DNA from 3 places in the Streptomyces sp. NBC_00457 genome. Region 1 is predicted to be linked to each of the others. Evidence: riboswitches for the same ligand, from Rfam matches in the RefSeq annotation. Region 1 holds a riboswitch; each other region holds the start of a gene.
The links. A riboswitch is a leader RNA that binds a small molecule or an ion and turns the genes downstream of it on or off. The one in region 1 is predicted to bind cyclic di-AMP.
Positions count from the first base shown of each region.

Region 1 (5,303 bases):
GGGACAGGGCCGCGAGGCCGAGCAGCGCGAAGACGGGGCCGAGGAGGAAGCCGAGCGGATCGCGCTCCTCCAGTTGCTGCAGCGGGATCACCAGCAGCGCCCAGCCGATGATCGCGGAGAGCGCCAGCAGCCACAGCAGCAGTACCCGGTGAACCCCGATGCTGCACCGGTGCAGCTCCTCCAGCGCCCGCTCCCGGTCCGCCAGCAGGGCCGCCCGGTCCGGCCACATCCGGCTCTGCGGCGGTGGGGGAGGCGGCGGCAGTGCGGAGCGCGGCATCGACACCTTCTCGGGGCACGGGACGTCGTACGAAGCGTTTCGCAGACGCTACCGTGCCGACGTGGGCATGCCACGCCCTGTGGTGTGCCGTCGGACACCTTCACGCCACCCGCGTCGCCCCCGCGAACGGCATCTCGTCGATGGGCGCCAGCCGTACCGGCGCCGAGGGGTTGGGGGCGTGGATCATCTGGCCGTTGCCGACGTAGAGGCCGACATGACTGATGCCGGAGTAGAAGAACACCAGGTCGCCCGGGAGGAGTTCGGCGCGGGAGACCCGGCGGCCGGCGTCGATCTGGGCGTAGGTCGTACGGGGCAGGGAGATGCCCGCGGAGCGGTACGCGGCCTGCATGAGGCCCGAGCAGTCGAAGGCGTCGGGGCCGGTCGCGCCCCACACATAGGGGCTGCCGAGCTTCTGGTAGGCGTACGAAACGGCGGATGCCGCACGGGCGTTGGGGGCCTGCACCGGACCCGTCAGGCCGTCCCGTGCGTCCGTACGTGAGGCGCGTCCGGCGTCCTCGAGCCGGGCCCGCTCCTCGGCCGTCAGCCGGGACAGCAGCCGCCGGGCCGCGTCCAGCTTGCCGGTGATCGTCTTCTTGTGCCGCTTCAGCTCGGCCTGCCGGGACTTCAGTGAGGTGAGCTCGATGTGCGCGGCGCCGCGCAATTGCTCGATCTCGCGCAGCTGCTTGCGTACGCGGTCGACGGACGCGGCCTGACGGCTGCCCGCACGTTCGGCGAACTCGGCGCCCTGGAGGTATCCGTCCGGGTCGGCGGAGAGCGCGAGCTGGAGCGCGGGGTCGAGGCCGCCGTCGCGGTACTGTGCCGCCGCCATCGAACCCAGCGCGGCCCGCTCGGAGTTGAGGCCGTCCGTCTTGCGCGCCGCCTCGTCCCGCAGGTCCCGCAGGCGCTGCTCGGCCGCCTCCGACTTCTCCTTCGCGCCGTTGTACTTCTCGGTGGCGACCTCCGCCTCCTGGTACAGCTTGTCCACCTTCGCCTTGACCTGAGCGGGCGTCAGCTCCGGCTCCGCATGCCCGGTCCCGTCCAGACCGGTCGCGGTCGCGGCGCCCGCGAGGGCGATCGTGGCGGCCGTACGGACCGATGTGCCGCCGGTCGAACGCTGTCGGGGCTTGCGGTGCGCTGCCACGTGGACCTGCACGTCCTTTCGTCCGACCGCCGGGGCCGTGGGGGCCGCCGGCGGCTCTGCGTCCGGCGGCGACCCGCACAGGGGGAGCGGACCGCCGCCGGACCTTTTCGGCGGGGTGATCGACTGCCGCCCCTGGCCCGGGCGGCGGTGGGGAGCCGGTCACCTGGAGGAGGACGCTAAACCCGGGTGTGTCGGACGGGTAACGCCTTGCGCGGAACTGACGTGAGCGGACCGCGCGGTGACCGTAAGCGATCGTGATCCCGTTCCTGGGCCGTCGACTTCACGCAGTGTGGTGACCGAAGTGAGGATTCCGGGACTCCTGCGGATGACGGGCTGCTATGGGCCGCATATATGCAACCTCCGCGCCAAGCCGGGCCGGGGTGTCGCTGCCACAGGCCGGTGTCATGTGCCCCGACCGCCTCTGATTAGGCTCCGGCCTCATGGACGTACTCATCCATCTCTTCGTCGGCCTGCACATCATCGGCATCGCCGCCCTGCTCGGCGGCTTCTTCACCCAGCTGAAGGCGATGGGGCAGGGCACCGCCCGCTTCGTCCCCGCGATGCTGCACGGCGCGCTGACCATGCTGGTCACCGGCATGATCCTGGTCGGCCTCAACCAGGCCGACGACCAGTCCGTCAACAACATCAAGATCGGTGTGAAGCTGGCGCTGCTGGTCGTGATCCTCGGGCTCGTCTATGTGAAGCGCGACGACGAGAAGGTGGAGAAGCCGCTGTTCGGCCTGGTCGGACTGCTGACCACGGCGAACGTCTTCATCGCGGTGCTGTGGACCTGAGGTCCTGAGGTGCGGCGGCGGAGATGACGGCGGCCCGCGCGAGAGCGATCGCCTCGGTCCCCGCCGCCGTCAACCCCAACGGGAAGACGCTTCCTCAGGCCGGCCGTACCACGCTGTGGATCGACGACTCACCGTCGTAGAAGATCGACTCCTCGCGCACATAGGCGCCCGGCTTCGGTGCGTGGATCATCATGCCGTTGCCGATGTAGATGCCGACGTGGCTGATGTCGTCGTAGAAGAAGACCAGGTCGCCGGGTTGGGCGGCGGAAAGGGAGACGGTCGTGCCGGCGTTCACCTGGTCCCAGGTGGTGCGCGGGAGGGAGATGCCGGCGGCGTTCCAGGCGGCCTGGGTGAGGCCGGAGCAGTCGTAGGAGTCCGGGCCGGTGGCGCCCCAGACGTACGGCTTGCCGATCGTGGAGCGGGCGAAGGCGAGGACCTTCTCGGCCTTGGTGGCGTACGAGGAGTCGGCCACGGAGGTGTCGGAGGACTCCGACGTGCCGGTGCCGGTCTCCTGCCGCTGCTGCGCCGCCTCCTGGGCCGCCGCCTCCGCCGCGGCCTGCTGCCTGGCGAGCTCCGCGGCCTTGCGCTCGGCCTCCTGCTGCTTCTGCCGCTCGATCTCGGCGAGCCGCGCCTTCTCCTCGGCGGTCAGCTTCGACAGCAGTTCGCGCGCGTCGGCCAGCTTCTGCTGGACGGTCGTCTTGGCGGCCTTCAGGTCGCCCTGCGACTCGGTGAGCGTCTCGAGGCTCGCGGTGGCTTCCCGGCGCTTCTCCATCGTCGCGGACTGCTGCGTGACGAAGTCGTCGACCGCCTCCTTCTGACGGCCGGTCATCCGGTCCATCAGCTGGGTCTGGTCGAAGTAGTCCTGCGGGGTGTCCGCGAGCAGGAAGGTCGCCGTGTCGGGGGCGGAGGCGCCGGTGCGGTACTGGGCCGAGGCGAAGGAACCCAGTTCCTCGCGCGCCTCGTTGAGCTTCTGCGTGCGCTGCGCCACATCGTCGAGGAGGGTGTCGACACGCTTGCGCTGCTTGGTGGTCTTCTCTTTCGCCGAGTTGTACTTCTCGGTCGCCGACTCGGCCTGGCGGTAGAGATCGCCGACCTTCTTCTCGACCTCTTCGAGACTCGGCTTGTCGTCGGCCGCGGGGGCGGCGTTGGCCGACTGGGACAGCAGGGCTACGGAGGTGAGGGCCGCGGTGGCGAGGGCGGGGGTCCGTATGCCTGCGACGCGCGAACCCGAAGGACGCGACTTGCGGTGCGACGCCAAGGGAGGCGACTCCTTCCATCGTCCGCCTACCGAGTTAGCTGTCGGGTTCGGGCGGGTGGTTCGGAAGGGTTGCCCTACGACCGCTTCCCGAAGGGAAGTCCGGCCGATTCACCCCAAGTTCGGTGGGTCCCCGGCTCCGGACTGCCCCGTGGGCGTGCCGGACTCGGCGGAGGCCGTACGGCCCGGCGACGTTCGCCGGTAGGGGTCGTGCGGCCTGGAGGAACGCTAACCAACTCGTGTGGCCTCTGTGAAGGTTGATGGGCGAAATGCCCGATACATTTTCGTGACCTTAGCCCAGGGCGTCGCTCGCCGTGGTCAATACGGAAGGGTCTGCGGTGCGTTGCTCGTATTTTGTCCGGAGTGACGTCGTCCGCCCGCTTCGGGGCGGTAGCTTCCAGCCAGCCACGGTCGGGAGCCGTGGCGGCTGAGAGGGAGTACGGCCATGAGGAACCGCACCGCACTCGTCATCGCCACAGGAGTCGCACTCACCGTCACCGCGGGCATCGCACCCGCGAGCGCGGGCGCCGATCAGGCCGGCCGCACCGGCGGCAAACCCGTCGTCCGCGTGATCGCGAAGGGCCTCGACAATCCACGCCAGCTGTCGTACGACCACGGGCGCCTGTACGTCGCCGAGGCGGGCCGCGGCGGCAAGAAGTGCATCGGGGAGGGGCCGGAGGGCGAGACCTGCATCGGCCTCACGTCGGCCGTCACCAAGATCTACTGGAACGGGGGCGCGTGGAAGCACTACAGGGTGGTGCAGGGGCTGCCCTCGGCCGCCGCCCCTGACGGCGGCTTCGCGACCGGCGTCGACGGTGTCTCCGCGCGGCACGGCAAGGTCTGGGGCGTCGAGACCTTCGCCCCGCCGGAGGCCGGAGTGCCCACGACCCCGCCCTGGGACAAGCTCGGCAAGCTGCTGAAGATCAGCCACGGCACGGCGAAGATCGCCGCGGACATCGCGGCCGTGGAGCTGAAGCACAACCCGCACAAGGCATCCGTGGAGTCCAACCCGTACGCCGTCCTCGCCCTCCCCGACGGCCGCAAGATCGTCGCCGACGCCGCCGGCAACGACCTGATCGAGGTCTCGCCGTCGGGCCGGGCCCGCCCCTTCACCGTCTTCCCGGACCACGACAAGAACCAGTCCGTCCCGACCTCCCTGGCGCTCGGCCCCGACGGCAAGCTCTACGTCGGCGAGCTCAACGGCGAGAGCGAGAAGCCCACCGCGCGCGTGTGGCAGGTCGACCCCCGGACCGGCAAGATCCTCGGCTGGAAGTCCGGCTTCGGCTCGATCACCGGGCTCGCCCTCAACGGCAAGGGCGACCTGTACGTCAGCCAGCTCTTCGCCGGCGTCGTCACCAAGGTCTCCCACGGCAAGCGGACGAACGTGAAGGTCCCGTTCCCGGCGGGCGTGGCCGTCGACCCGCACGACAGCAAGGTCTACGTCTCGGCCTGGTCCGTCGCCGACCGGGACGGAACGGATCTGGGACAGGGCAAGACGCCGGGCGGCCAGGTCTGGAAGATCCTCGGCTTCTGAGCGGACTGGGGCGTCGCCAACTCTGAGACCCTTGGGCCTTGGAATTCGGCGATGTTCTCAGGGCGGCGGCGGGCTGTCAGTGGGGCGCCTTAGGGTCTGTCCGGTGGACCGGTTCGGGTTTCGCGCCGGTTCCTGATCAACAGACCCGAGCGGGGTCTGGTGCGGCAGATGTGCGTGCCAGGGCCCGCGACCCACGGACTGGGCCATCGGGCAGGCCCTAAACTCGGAGAGCGATGAGCAGCCTCTTTGATGACAGCTTTCTGGCGGACCTCCAGGCCCCGCGGGGCCCCGCGGAGGAACCC
Region 1 covers NZ_CP107905.1:4,477,500-4,482,802, reverse strand. The annotation lists gene OG828_RS20160 (hypothetical protein) at 1-277, opposite strand, end outside; gene OG828_RS20155 (C40 family peptidase) at 378-1,418, opposite strand; gene OG828_RS20150 (hypothetical protein) at 1,859-2,212, shown strand; gene OG828_RS20145 (C40 family peptidase) at 2,307-3,470, opposite strand; cyclic di-AMP (ydaO/yuaA leader) riboswitch at 3,479-3,649, opposite strand; gene OG828_RS20140 (ScyD/ScyE family protein) at 3,913-5,001, shown strand; gene pcrA (DNA helicase PcrA) at 5,235-5,303, shown strand, end outside.

Region 2 (5,303 bases), 220 kb from region 1:
CGGACGGGACCCTGCTCTACGCGCGCGTGTGGCGCCCGCTCACCGACGAGCCCGTGCCGGCGCTCCTCGAATACCTCCCGTACCGCCTGACCGACTGGACCGCCCCGCGCGACTTCCAGCGCCACCCCTGGTACGCGGGCCACGGCTACGCCTCCGTCCGGGTCGACGTGCGCGGGCACGGCAACAGTGAAGGCGTGCCGGGCGACGAGTACGCGGTGACGGAGCTGGCAGATGGCGTGGAGGTGGTCAACTGGCTGGCGGCGCAGCCCTGGTGCGACGGCAAGGTGGGCATGTTCGGCATCTCCTGGGGCGGCTCCAACTCCCTCCAGATCGCGGCCCTCGCGCCCGAGCCGCTCAAGGCGATCGTGACCGTCTGCGCGACGGACGATCGCTATGACAACGACGTGCACTACGTGGGAGGTTCCGTCCTCGCAGTGGACATGCACGCCCGGGCCGCCACCCTGCTCGCCTTCGCCTCTCGGCCGCCCGATCCGCGGTACGCCGGCGAGGCCTGGCGCGAGATGTGGGTCGAGCGCCTGGAGGCTGTCCAGCCGCTCATCCACACCTGGCTCACCCACCAGACCCGAGACCGGTACTGGCGCCACGGCAGCGTCTGCGAGGACTACGGCGCGATCAAGGCGGCCGTCCTCGCGGTGGGCGGCTGGCACGACCCGTACCGCGACACCGTGCTGCGGCTCGTCGAGCACCTCCCGCCCGATCGCGTACGAGGACTGATCGGCCCCTGGTCGCACCAGTACCCCGATCGCGGCCTGCCACCCGGCCCGGCGATCGGCTTCCTCCAGGAGACGCTGCACTGGTGGGACCACTGGCTCAAGGGCAAGGGGGAACTCCCCGAGCCCCTGCTGCGCGCCTACGTCACCGACTCCCACCACCCCGCCACGGTGTACGGCACCCTGCCCGGCCGCTGGGTCGGCGAGCCCGCGTGGCCCTCCCCTAACGTGACGACAGTGACGTACGCCTGTCAGGGCGCCCCCGTCCTCGTACGGTCGCCGATGCACACCGGGGTCGACGCCGGCCGCTTCCTTCCCATCGGCAACGACGCCGACCTGCCGCCGGACCAGCGGGAGGAGGACGCGCGGTCGGTGTGCTTCGAGTTTCCGGTGGCCGAGGAGACGTGGGTGCTGGGGCGGGCGCGGGTGGGGCTGCGGGTGACTGCTCAGGCGCCGCGGGGGCAGATCGTGGCGAGGGTGTGTGACGTAGCGCCGGACGGCTCGTCGACCCTGGTCACGCGTGGAGCGCTGAACCTCTCGGCACGAGCGGGCCGCGACCGGACCGTGTCGTGGACGCCGGGCACCACCGAAGAGGTGACCTTCGAGCTGAATGCCATCGGCCATGTCTTCCCGCCCGGCCACCGCATCCGGCTCGCCGTCTCCTCCGCGTACTGGCCGTGGATCTGGCCGCAGCCCGAGTCCGCGGCGGGCTTCACCCTGGACCCGGCGGGCTGCTTCCTCGAACTGCCCGTACGGAAGCGCGAATTCGACTGGAATATCCGTTTCGAGGAGCCCGAGCAGGCCGAGCCGCTGGGCGTCAACTTCCCCGCCACGCTCGACGAGCCGCGCCCCGAGCGCCTGGTGGTGCGGGACGTCACGAGCGGCGTGTGGCGCCTTGAGGTCGACCCGAGGTACGGCGGCACGCGCGTCCACCCCGACGGGCTGGAGTGCACCGAGGACGCGCTGGAGACGTACGCGATCGACGAGGCGGATCCGCTGTCGGCCCGCACCCGCTCGGACTGGTCGATCCGGCTGCACCGCCCGGAACAGGGCTGGGACACCACGGTCCGCACCCGATCGGAGATCAGCTGCGACGGGGACCACTTCACCACCTCCGACGAGGTGATCTGCACGGAGGGCGGCCAGGTGGTCTTCCATCGGACCTGGGAGAAGCGCATCCCGCGAACGGCCGGTTAATAAAGCCCTCTTGAGCTGATTGCCCGTTTTGCCGCGCTTGCGATCACGCGTGATGTGACTCACGTCCCGGCCTGCACAGAAAACACACAGGCACCCGTCGATCCGCCTTCCGTCATGGCGAGTTGGGCTTGGCGAGTGCAAAGGATCAAGCGGCACATTCGCCGCACACCAAGGTCAATAGGTGCGATGTGTGAATCCGGTACTTGTTTCGGACATGTGCTCTCGCATACGTTCCCGGCCTGTCGGGCGGACGCCGAATCCTGCCACCGCCCGAACGACCCATTGACCGACTCACCGCACGGCAGGAGCGGGGGACCCAGGTAAGCCGCCGGACCGGACACCGCACCGGGACGGCTCGGGGTGAAGCCATGCCCAGCACGAGGGTGTGGCCGGGCACCTCCCAGCCCGAACCCGACAGCTCACCTCGCAGGCGCCGGAGAGGAACTTCGCCATGGCTGCAGCCGGTAAGCACCGCCGAACCAGAACCGCTCGCATCACCCGCGCCATCGCCGTCGCCGGCACCGGCGTCGCCGTCCTCGCGCTGCCGGTCATCGGCGCGACCAGCGCCTCGGCGGCCACCCCGACCGTGGCCACCGCCACCTCGCTGGGCTACTCAGACACCCTCGACGGCTGGATCCGGGCGTCCCTCCAGGTGATGGCGCAGAACGGCATCCCCGGGTCGTACGACGGCATCTACCGCAACATCATGCGGGAGTCCTCGGGCAACCCGGCCGCCATCAACAACTGGGACTCCAACGCCGCCGCGGGCACCCCGTCGAAGGGCCTCCTCCAGGTCATCGACCCGACCTTCCAGGCGTACCACGTGGCCGGCACCAAGTTCGACCCGTACGACCCGGTCGCGAACATCACCGCCGCCTGCAACTACGCGTTCCAGCGGTACGGCTCGATCGACAACGTCTTCGGCGCGTACTGAGAACTACCCCGTCGGGAAGAGACGTTCCGGGAAGAGACGTTCGAGGACGACGGCGATGCCGTCGTCCTCGTTCGACAAGGTGATCTCGTCGGCCACCGCCTTGAGTTCGGGATGGGCGTTGGCCATGGCGACGCCGTGCGCCGCCCAGTCGAACATGGGGATGTCGTTGGGCATGTCCCCGAAGGCGATGGTCTGCCCCGGTCCCAGCCCCAGATGCTCGGCGGCCAGCGCGAGACCGGTCGCCTTGGTCACTCCGATTGGCTGGAGTTCGACGGTCCCGGGTCCCGACATGGTGACCGTCGCGAGGGAACCCACCACCGCGCGCGCCGTCGCCGCCAACTCGTCGTCGGACAGGGCGGGATGACGCAGCAGCACCTTGCTGATGGGCGCGCACCACAGGTCGTCGCGGCGCCCCACGCGTACGGCGGGCAAGGTCGGGTGCGGCATCAGATACCCCGGTTCGATGAGCGTGAGCCCGTCGACGCCGTCCTGGTCGACGGCGGCGTACACCTGCCCGATCTCCGCCTCGATCTTGCCGAGCGCTGTCTCGGCCAGCTCCCGGTCCAGCGTGACGGACCACAGCAGACGGTCCGCGCCGGCGTCGTACACCTGCGCGCCCTGTCCGCACACCGCGAGCCCCCCGCTGCCGAGGATGTCGAGCAACGGCCGCACCCTCGGGGCCGGCCGCCCCGTCACCACCAGGTGCCGGGCGCCGAACGCCGTCACCTGCGCAAGCGCGGCGAGCGACCGGTCGGAGAGCGTGTCGTCGCCCCGGAGCAGGGTGCCGTCCAGGTCAGTGGCGATGAGTGAATATGCGATGGGTGCGGCCATGATCAGAGAATACGGACAGAAAGCCCGACCGACTCGACGCGAACAGGACGCCTCCTACGGCGACTTGGGCCGCAGAGCCCCCGTTTCACTCCCTCGGGACACCCACGGACCGGCTGACACCGTGACGCCGTGACGTCTCGTTCCCACAGGCTCCTCCCGGAGGCCCCCACCGCCGTCCGGATCGGCTTCGGTGACGTCGCTGACCTGCGGCTGCCGCACCAGGCCTCGCCCCCGTAACGTGTGCCGCGACCACATGACACACCTGGCATACGGACCGCACGAGAGCGAGGCAGCACCCATGCCCCCCTTCGATGTCCCCGAGGGCGACCCCTTCGGCCCGCACAACCTTCCGTACGGTGTCTTCTCCCCCGCCGGTACCACGGAGCGGAGGGTCGGGGTCCGGCTCGGCGACCACGTCCTCGACGCGGGCGCGGCGGCGCACGCGCTCGGCTCGCCGTACGCCCCCCTGCTCGCCCGGCCGACCCTCAACCCGCTGCTGGCCGCGGGCCGCACCACCTGGTCGGACGTACGGCGCGCGCTGACGGCGTGGCTGACGGTGCCGTCCCACCGGGAGACCGTCGCGCCGCTGTTCCACCCCCTGTCCTCGGTGACCCTGCACCTCCCCTTCGAGGTCGCGGACTACGTCGACTTCTACGCCTCCGAGAACCACGCCCGGAACGTCGGCCGCATCTTCCGCCCCGACGCCCCCGACTCCCTGACCCCCAACTGGAAGCATCTGCCGATCGGTTACCACGGCCGCTCCGGCACGGTGGTCGTGTCGGGCACGGATGTCGTACGACCGTCAGGGCAGCGCAAGTCCCCCGCCGACCCGGCGCCCGTCTTCGGCCCCTCCGTCCGCCTGGACATCGAGGCGGAGGTCGGCTTCGTGGTGGGCACGCCGTCGCCGATGGGCCGGCCGGTGGGGCTCGGCGACTTCCGGGACCACGTCTTCGGCCTCTGCCTCCTCAACGACTGGTCCGCACGCGACATCCAGGCCTGGGAGTACGTCCCCCTCGGCCCGTTCCTCGGCAAGTCCTTCGCCACGTCGGTGTCGGCGTGGATCACGCCGCTGGACGCGCTGGAGGGGGCGCGGGTGGCGCCGCCGGAGCGGACGCATGCGTTGCTCCCCTATCTGGACGACACCGCTTCCGACGTGGAGCCCGGCGGTTACGACCTGCGCATCTCGGTCGCGATCAACGGCCATGTGGTCTCGGAGCCGCCCTTCTCCACCATGTACTGGACCGCCGCCCAGCAACTGGCCCACATGACCGTCAACGGCGCCTCCCTGCGCACCGGCGACCTCTACGGCTCCGGCACGGTCAGCGGCCCGGCCGAACACGAACGCGGCTCCCTCCTGGAGCTGACCTGGAACGGCCGCGACACCCTGGAACTCCCCGACGGCAAGCGGACGTTCCTGGAGGACGGGGACGTGGTGACGCTGTCGGCCTGGGCGCCGGGGGCGGACGGGGTGCGGGTCGGGGTGGGGGAGGTTGTGGGGCGGGTCGTGGCGGGGAACTGAGGGGGTGGGCTGAGGGGGAGGGCTGACGCGGGGGCCGGGAGGGGGCGGGTGCGGGGATCGGGTCGTGCTTGTCCCATGACTCGGGCGGCCA
Region 2 covers NZ_CP107905.1:4,697,041-4,702,343, forward strand. The annotation lists gene OG828_RS21180 (CocE/NonD family hydrolase) at 1-1,928, shown strand, start outside; cyclic di-AMP (ydaO/yuaA leader) riboswitch at 2,203-2,376, shown strand; gene OG828_RS21185 (transglycosylase SLT domain-containing protein) at 2,380-2,862, shown strand; gene OG828_RS21190 (HAD family hydrolase) at 2,866-3,693, opposite strand; gene fahA (fumarylacetoacetase) at 3,992-5,212, shown strand.
Region 2: linked by a shared signal. The riboswitch ahead of OG828_RS21185 (transglycosylase SLT domain-containing protein) and the one ahead of OG828_RS20145 (C40 family peptidase) in region 1 are both predicted to bind cyclic di-AMP.

Region 3 (5,303 bases), 2.7 Mb from region 1:
TCCCCGCGCAACCGCCGCCCGATCCACGGCACCAGATACTCGCGCGCCCAGTGGACGTCGTCCCGCCGCACCTCGAGGGTGCCGCGCGGCGGCAGCGGGGGCCAGGGCTGCTCGGGGTCGGCCGGGATCTCCAGGCCGAGGACCTGGCCGGCGCGCAGCGCCACGCGCGTGTGCCCCTCGGCCGAGAGGTGGAGCCGGTCGCCGTCCCAGGCCCGCCGGTCCTGAATGGCCTTCAGGGACCACAGGTCGAGCACCGGGCAGCCGTACCGGTCGGCGATGGCCCGGACATGTCCGTTGTAGGTGGCGATCTTGCCGCGCAGATGCTTCAGCACCGGGACGCGCCGGGTGTCGAAGCCGGTCGTCACCATGACGGTGCCGACGGCCGAGGTGAGTTGCACGATCGCCCGCTCGAAGCGCTCGGCGACCTCGTCGGGGTCGGTTCCGGGCCGGAGGATGTCGTTGCCGCCCGCGCAGAACGAGACCAGGTCCGGGGCGAGTCGGACGGCCCGGGGGAGTTGGTCGGCCACGATCTGGTCGAGGAGTTTGCCGCGCACGGCAAGGTTGGTGTACTCGAAGTCGCCCTCCGGCCGCCGGTCCGCGAGCAGTACCGCGAATCGGTCGGCCCAGCCGACGAACGCCCCGTCGGGGCCGGGGTCGCCGACGCCCTCGGTGAAGCTGTCCCCCAGCGCCACGTACGACCCGATCACTGATCTGATGTCATTCTTCGAATCGTCTGCCACATCGGCCCATGATTCACCTTCCGATGTGAGCTACGCGACCGTAGGAAGGGGTTGACGGACGGTGAGATAAGCCACTCCTAAAGTGTTCGCCAATTCAGGAATACGTCCCGACCGGGATTCCCGCACGGCCGACACCGAAGGCCGGACCCGGGGATCGGGGTCCGGCCTTCGGTGGCGTGGGGGCGGCTTAGGCGCCGGGTGTCAGCCGACGGAGACGCCCTTCGAGCGGAGGTAGGCGACGGGGTCGACGTCCGAGCCGTAGTCCGGGGTCGTGCGGATCTCGAAGTGCAGGTGCGGTCCGGTCGAGTTGCCGGTCGAGCCGGAGAGGCCTATCTGCTGGCCCGCGGCCACGCTCTGGCCGCTGGAGACGGAGAGCGAGGACAGGTGGGCGTACTGCGCGTAGTGGCCGTCGGCCAGCTTGATGACGACCTCGTTGCCGTACGCGCCGCCCCAGCCCGCGGAGACGACCGTGCCCGCGCCGACGGCCTTGAGCGGAGTGCCGGTCGGGGCGGCGAAGTCGACGCCGGTGTGGTAGCCGCTGGACCACATGCTGCCCGACATGCGGTACGGGGTACCGATACTGGCACCGGCCACGGGGAGGGAGAAGCCGCTAGCCGTGCTCGTGGTGTCGGAGGACTGGGTGGTCGCCGTGTTCGAGGACGACTTCGACGAACCAGAAGAAGACGCACCAGAAGCAGATGAATCAGAAGAACCGGACGACTTCGGCGAAGAAGCGGATGATGAAGGCGAATCAGACGAAGAGGACGACGACTTGGAAGAACCGGTCGTGGCCTTCTTGCCGATCGAGAGCTTCAGGCCGGGGTGGATCAGCGCCGGGTCGGAGCCGACGGCCTCCCGGTTGTCCGCATAGAGCTTCTTCCAGCCACCGCTGACATTCTGCTCGTCGGCGATCTTGGAGAGGTAGTCACCGGCCCTCACCGAATAGGTCCGCACACCCGAACTCTTCGCGGCGGCGGTCTTCTCGGCGGCCTTCTTTTCAGTCTGCGGAACCGACTGAACAGCCTTTTCCGAAACCGACTTTGCGGGAGCGGCGTGCGCTCCGGTGGCCCCCAGGAGCGGGAGGGCGAGCGCGGCGCCACCGGTTCCGGCGACGGCGATCGAGCGAGTGAAGCGCTGACTCTTGGGACGGCGGTGCTTACCCTTCGCGGGCATGACGAATTCCTCTCCGGCGCCTACGAGGTGAGCTGTCGGGTGCGGACTGGAGATGTCCGGCCGCGCGGTGGCGACTTAACCCCTAGCCGTTCCGGAGACCGGAACAGGCGTTGTACCAGTGGGTCCCCCGCTCCTGCCGTTCACGGGTGAGTTGAGCGGTCTCCGGGCGGCGGCAGGATTGGGCGTCCGTCCGGATTGGTGGCGAACGTAAGCGACCAAGACGCAAAGGGACAAGCAAGAGGTTCCATGGTTGTGCGTTTCTCTTGATCCCTTGTGAGAAAACCCAGTCACCCTCCGTGAATTCCGCCCCTGTCGGCGGATTCAATCCCCTGGAAAAACACGTGAATTACGTGAACATGACGGACAACGCTCGGTCACGAATATGACGCTGCTCACGCAGCTTCACCCCAGGAGGCTTTATTCCAGACCGAGTTGGAATGAAGATCCTAATTCGGACAGATCACTCAGATGCGACGCAGGCGGAGAACTGTCGCATCGAGGTCACCACGCAGCCCCGTGCGCAACCCGTGATGCAGCAAAACCGCACCCCGGTGAACTTCGCCCGTTTCGCGGCATTCATACGACGCTGTCGGGTCGAGGCCGCGCAGCCGCAGCGCCGGAACGGGCTCGCCGTAACGCTGCGCCTCGAGCCAGGCGAGGACGACGGTCTCGTCGCCGAGCACGTACTGCACCGCACTCAGCCCGCCCTGCGGCGGCCGCAGCCGGTACAGGTCGCCGCGCTGCACGAGGGGCCGGATCTCCTTGTACAGACCCACCCAGTTCCGGGCCTCGGCCAGCTCGTCGTCCGTCCACTCGGTGAGGTCACCGCCGACCCCGAGCACCCCGGCCATGGCGCTCACGAACCGGAAGCGCAGCGAGCTGACCCGGCCGTTGAGCATGGCGTTCGGGCTGTCGGTGACCCAGGCCGCCATCACGCGCGCGGGGTGGACCTGGCTGAAGCCGTGCTGGATGGCGAGCCGGTCGAGCGGGTCGGTGTTGTCCGAGGTCCACACCTGATCCGTACGGCTCATGATCCCGAGGTCGATCCGGCCGCCGCCGCCCGAGCAGGACTCGAAGGCGACGCCGGGGTGCGCGTCCCGCAGGCGGTCCAACAGGCCGTACAGCGCACGCACATGGTCGACCCACAACCGCTGCGGATACGCCTCTCCCGGCCAGCCCGCATCGGTGAAGCAGCGATTGAAGTCCCACTTCACATAGTCGATCGGGGCACTGGAGAGGAGCATGTCGAGCCGCTCCCAGAGGTACTCCTGAACGTCCTCGCGGGCGAGGTTCAGTACGAGCTGATTGCGGAATTCCGTCCGCTTGCGCCCGGTTTGATGCTGCACCCATTCAGGGTGGGCGCGATACAGATCGCTGTCCGGATTGACCATTTCGGGCTCGACCCAGATACCGAATTGCATACCGAGACCGTGCACGTGGTCCGCGAGCGGCTTGAGCCCGCCGGGGAAGCGGTCGGGGTTGGGTGTCCAGTCGCCGAGCCCGGCCCGGTCGCTGGTCCGCGCCCCGAACCAGCCGTCGTCGACCACGAACAGCTCCACGCCCATGTCCGCGGCCCGCCGCGCCAGCGCCCGCTGCTGCTCCTCGGAGATCTCGAACTCGGTGGCCTCCCAGGAGTTGAAGAGCACCGGCCGGTCCTCGCTCGCGTCCGGAATGACATACGTCCGCTGGTACGCGTGCCAGGCGCGGCTCGCCCCGCCGTAGCCGCCGTCGCTCCACAGGCCGGCGAAGACGGGCGTCGTGAACGACTCGCCCGCCGCCAGTCGCAGCAGGCCCGAGTCGTCGTGTCCGGCGCCGCCGGTAATCTGCACGCGCGCGTCGGCGAGTTGGGCCACGGCGATCCGCCAGGACCCGGACCAGCCGAGCGCACAGCCGTAGACCTCGCCGCGCTCCTCGGTCGCGTCGGTGTCCAGCGCCACCCAGGGCAGATGCTGATGTCCGGTATGTCCGCGGCGGCTGCCGATGACCTTCTCACCGTAGGTGAGGTCGGAGCGCACGAGCCGGGACTCCGCGGCCCAGCGGCCGTGCAACTGGGAGAGCCGCCAGCCGTCGCGCTCGGGCAGGGTCCAGGTCGCCGAGTCGGCCCGCAGCAGCTCGAGCTCCGGCCCTTCGTTGCCGAGGGTCACCCAGCGCTCCACGACGTCGTCGCGCATCCGGTAGTGCAACGTGACGGCCAGGCCACCGTCGCGGAACCGCAGCCGCAGCGCGTCGCCCTCGGCCTCGTACGCCTCGAAGCGCCACTCGGTGCCGCGCCGCTCCTCGGTGCGTACGGAGAGGGCGGGCCGGGCGAAGCGGGGGCCGCCCTCGACGGGGTACTCCTCGCGTCCGTCGAGCGGGGCCTCGAAGGGCCGGTAGTCCGGCAGCGGACGGACGGCGAGGGCCTCGGCGTCGGCGAGCGTGATCCGCGGGCCCCAGTGCAGGTGCAGCAGCTCGTGGTCGTCGGTGAGATGGATGGCGTAACCGCTGGTCGGCCCGGTCAGGAGCCACGTACGGCCATTCTCGGAAGTTTCCAGCATCACGTCTCCACAGTTCCGAACAGGTGCACTCAAGTACCAACATCATCTATGTCCGTGAACCCGGGGACAACGCCTGTGGACAACTCATTGCCCCAGGAATCCATGTCGTATCGTCGAGGGCGTGCCCGTCGACGAGCCGCGCCGACGAAGCCGACAGGGAGGGGAGCCCCCGTGACGCAGCAGATCCCGTCGACCGAGCCGGAGCTGGCCCGCGTGCGCAACTTCCGTGACGTGGGCGGACTGCCGACCGTGGACGGACGACGGGTGCGCCACGGCGTGCTGTACCGCAGCGGGCACCTCGCGCACGCTACCGAGGAGGACGCGGCGTTCCTCGGCTCGCTCGGCCTGCACACGATCTTCGACTTCCGCAACGCGGCCGACCAGAAGCTGGAGGGCCCGGACGTCGAGCTGCCCGGCGTGCGGAATGTGAACCTCCCGCTGACCGACCCGGCGGACGGCGCCGAGTTCTGGAAGATGGTCCGCGACGGCGACATCGACCAGCTGCGCACGATCCTCGCCGACGGCAAGGCCGCGCACCGGATGGTCACCTCGTACCGCACGATCATCAAGGAGCGCACCGCCGAGCACTCCCGCGTGCTGCATGCGCTCGCCGAGGACAGCGTCCCCGCCCTGATGCACTGCGCGGCCGGCAAGGACCGCGCCGGCCTCTCCATAGCCGTGACGCTGCTCGCCCTGGGCGTCGAGCGCGAGGCGATCGTGGCGGACTACCTGGAGTCGAACGCCAAGCACCGCCGCTACAAGGTCCACCGCAGCAGCAGCTCGGCCTCCGCCTACTCCCCCGAGATCATGGAACTGCTCAGCCCCCTCTTCGACGCCCGCGCCGAATACCTCACCG
Region 3 covers NZ_CP107905.1:1,765,446-1,770,748, forward strand. The annotation lists gene OG828_RS08215 (SGNH/GDSL hydrolase family protein) at 1-707, opposite strand, end outside; gene OG828_RS08220 (LysM peptidoglycan-binding domain-containing M23 family metallopeptidase) at 942-1,913, opposite strand; cyclic di-AMP (ydaO/yuaA leader) riboswitch at 1,916-2,081, opposite strand; gene OG828_RS08225 (alpha-galactosidase) at 2,378-4,447, opposite strand; gene OG828_RS08230 (tyrosine-protein phosphatase) at 4,619-5,303, shown strand, end outside.
Region 3: linked by a shared signal. The riboswitch ahead of OG828_RS08220 (LysM peptidoglycan-binding domain-containing M23 family metallopeptidase) and the one ahead of OG828_RS20145 (C40 family peptidase) in region 1 are both predicted to bind cyclic di-AMP.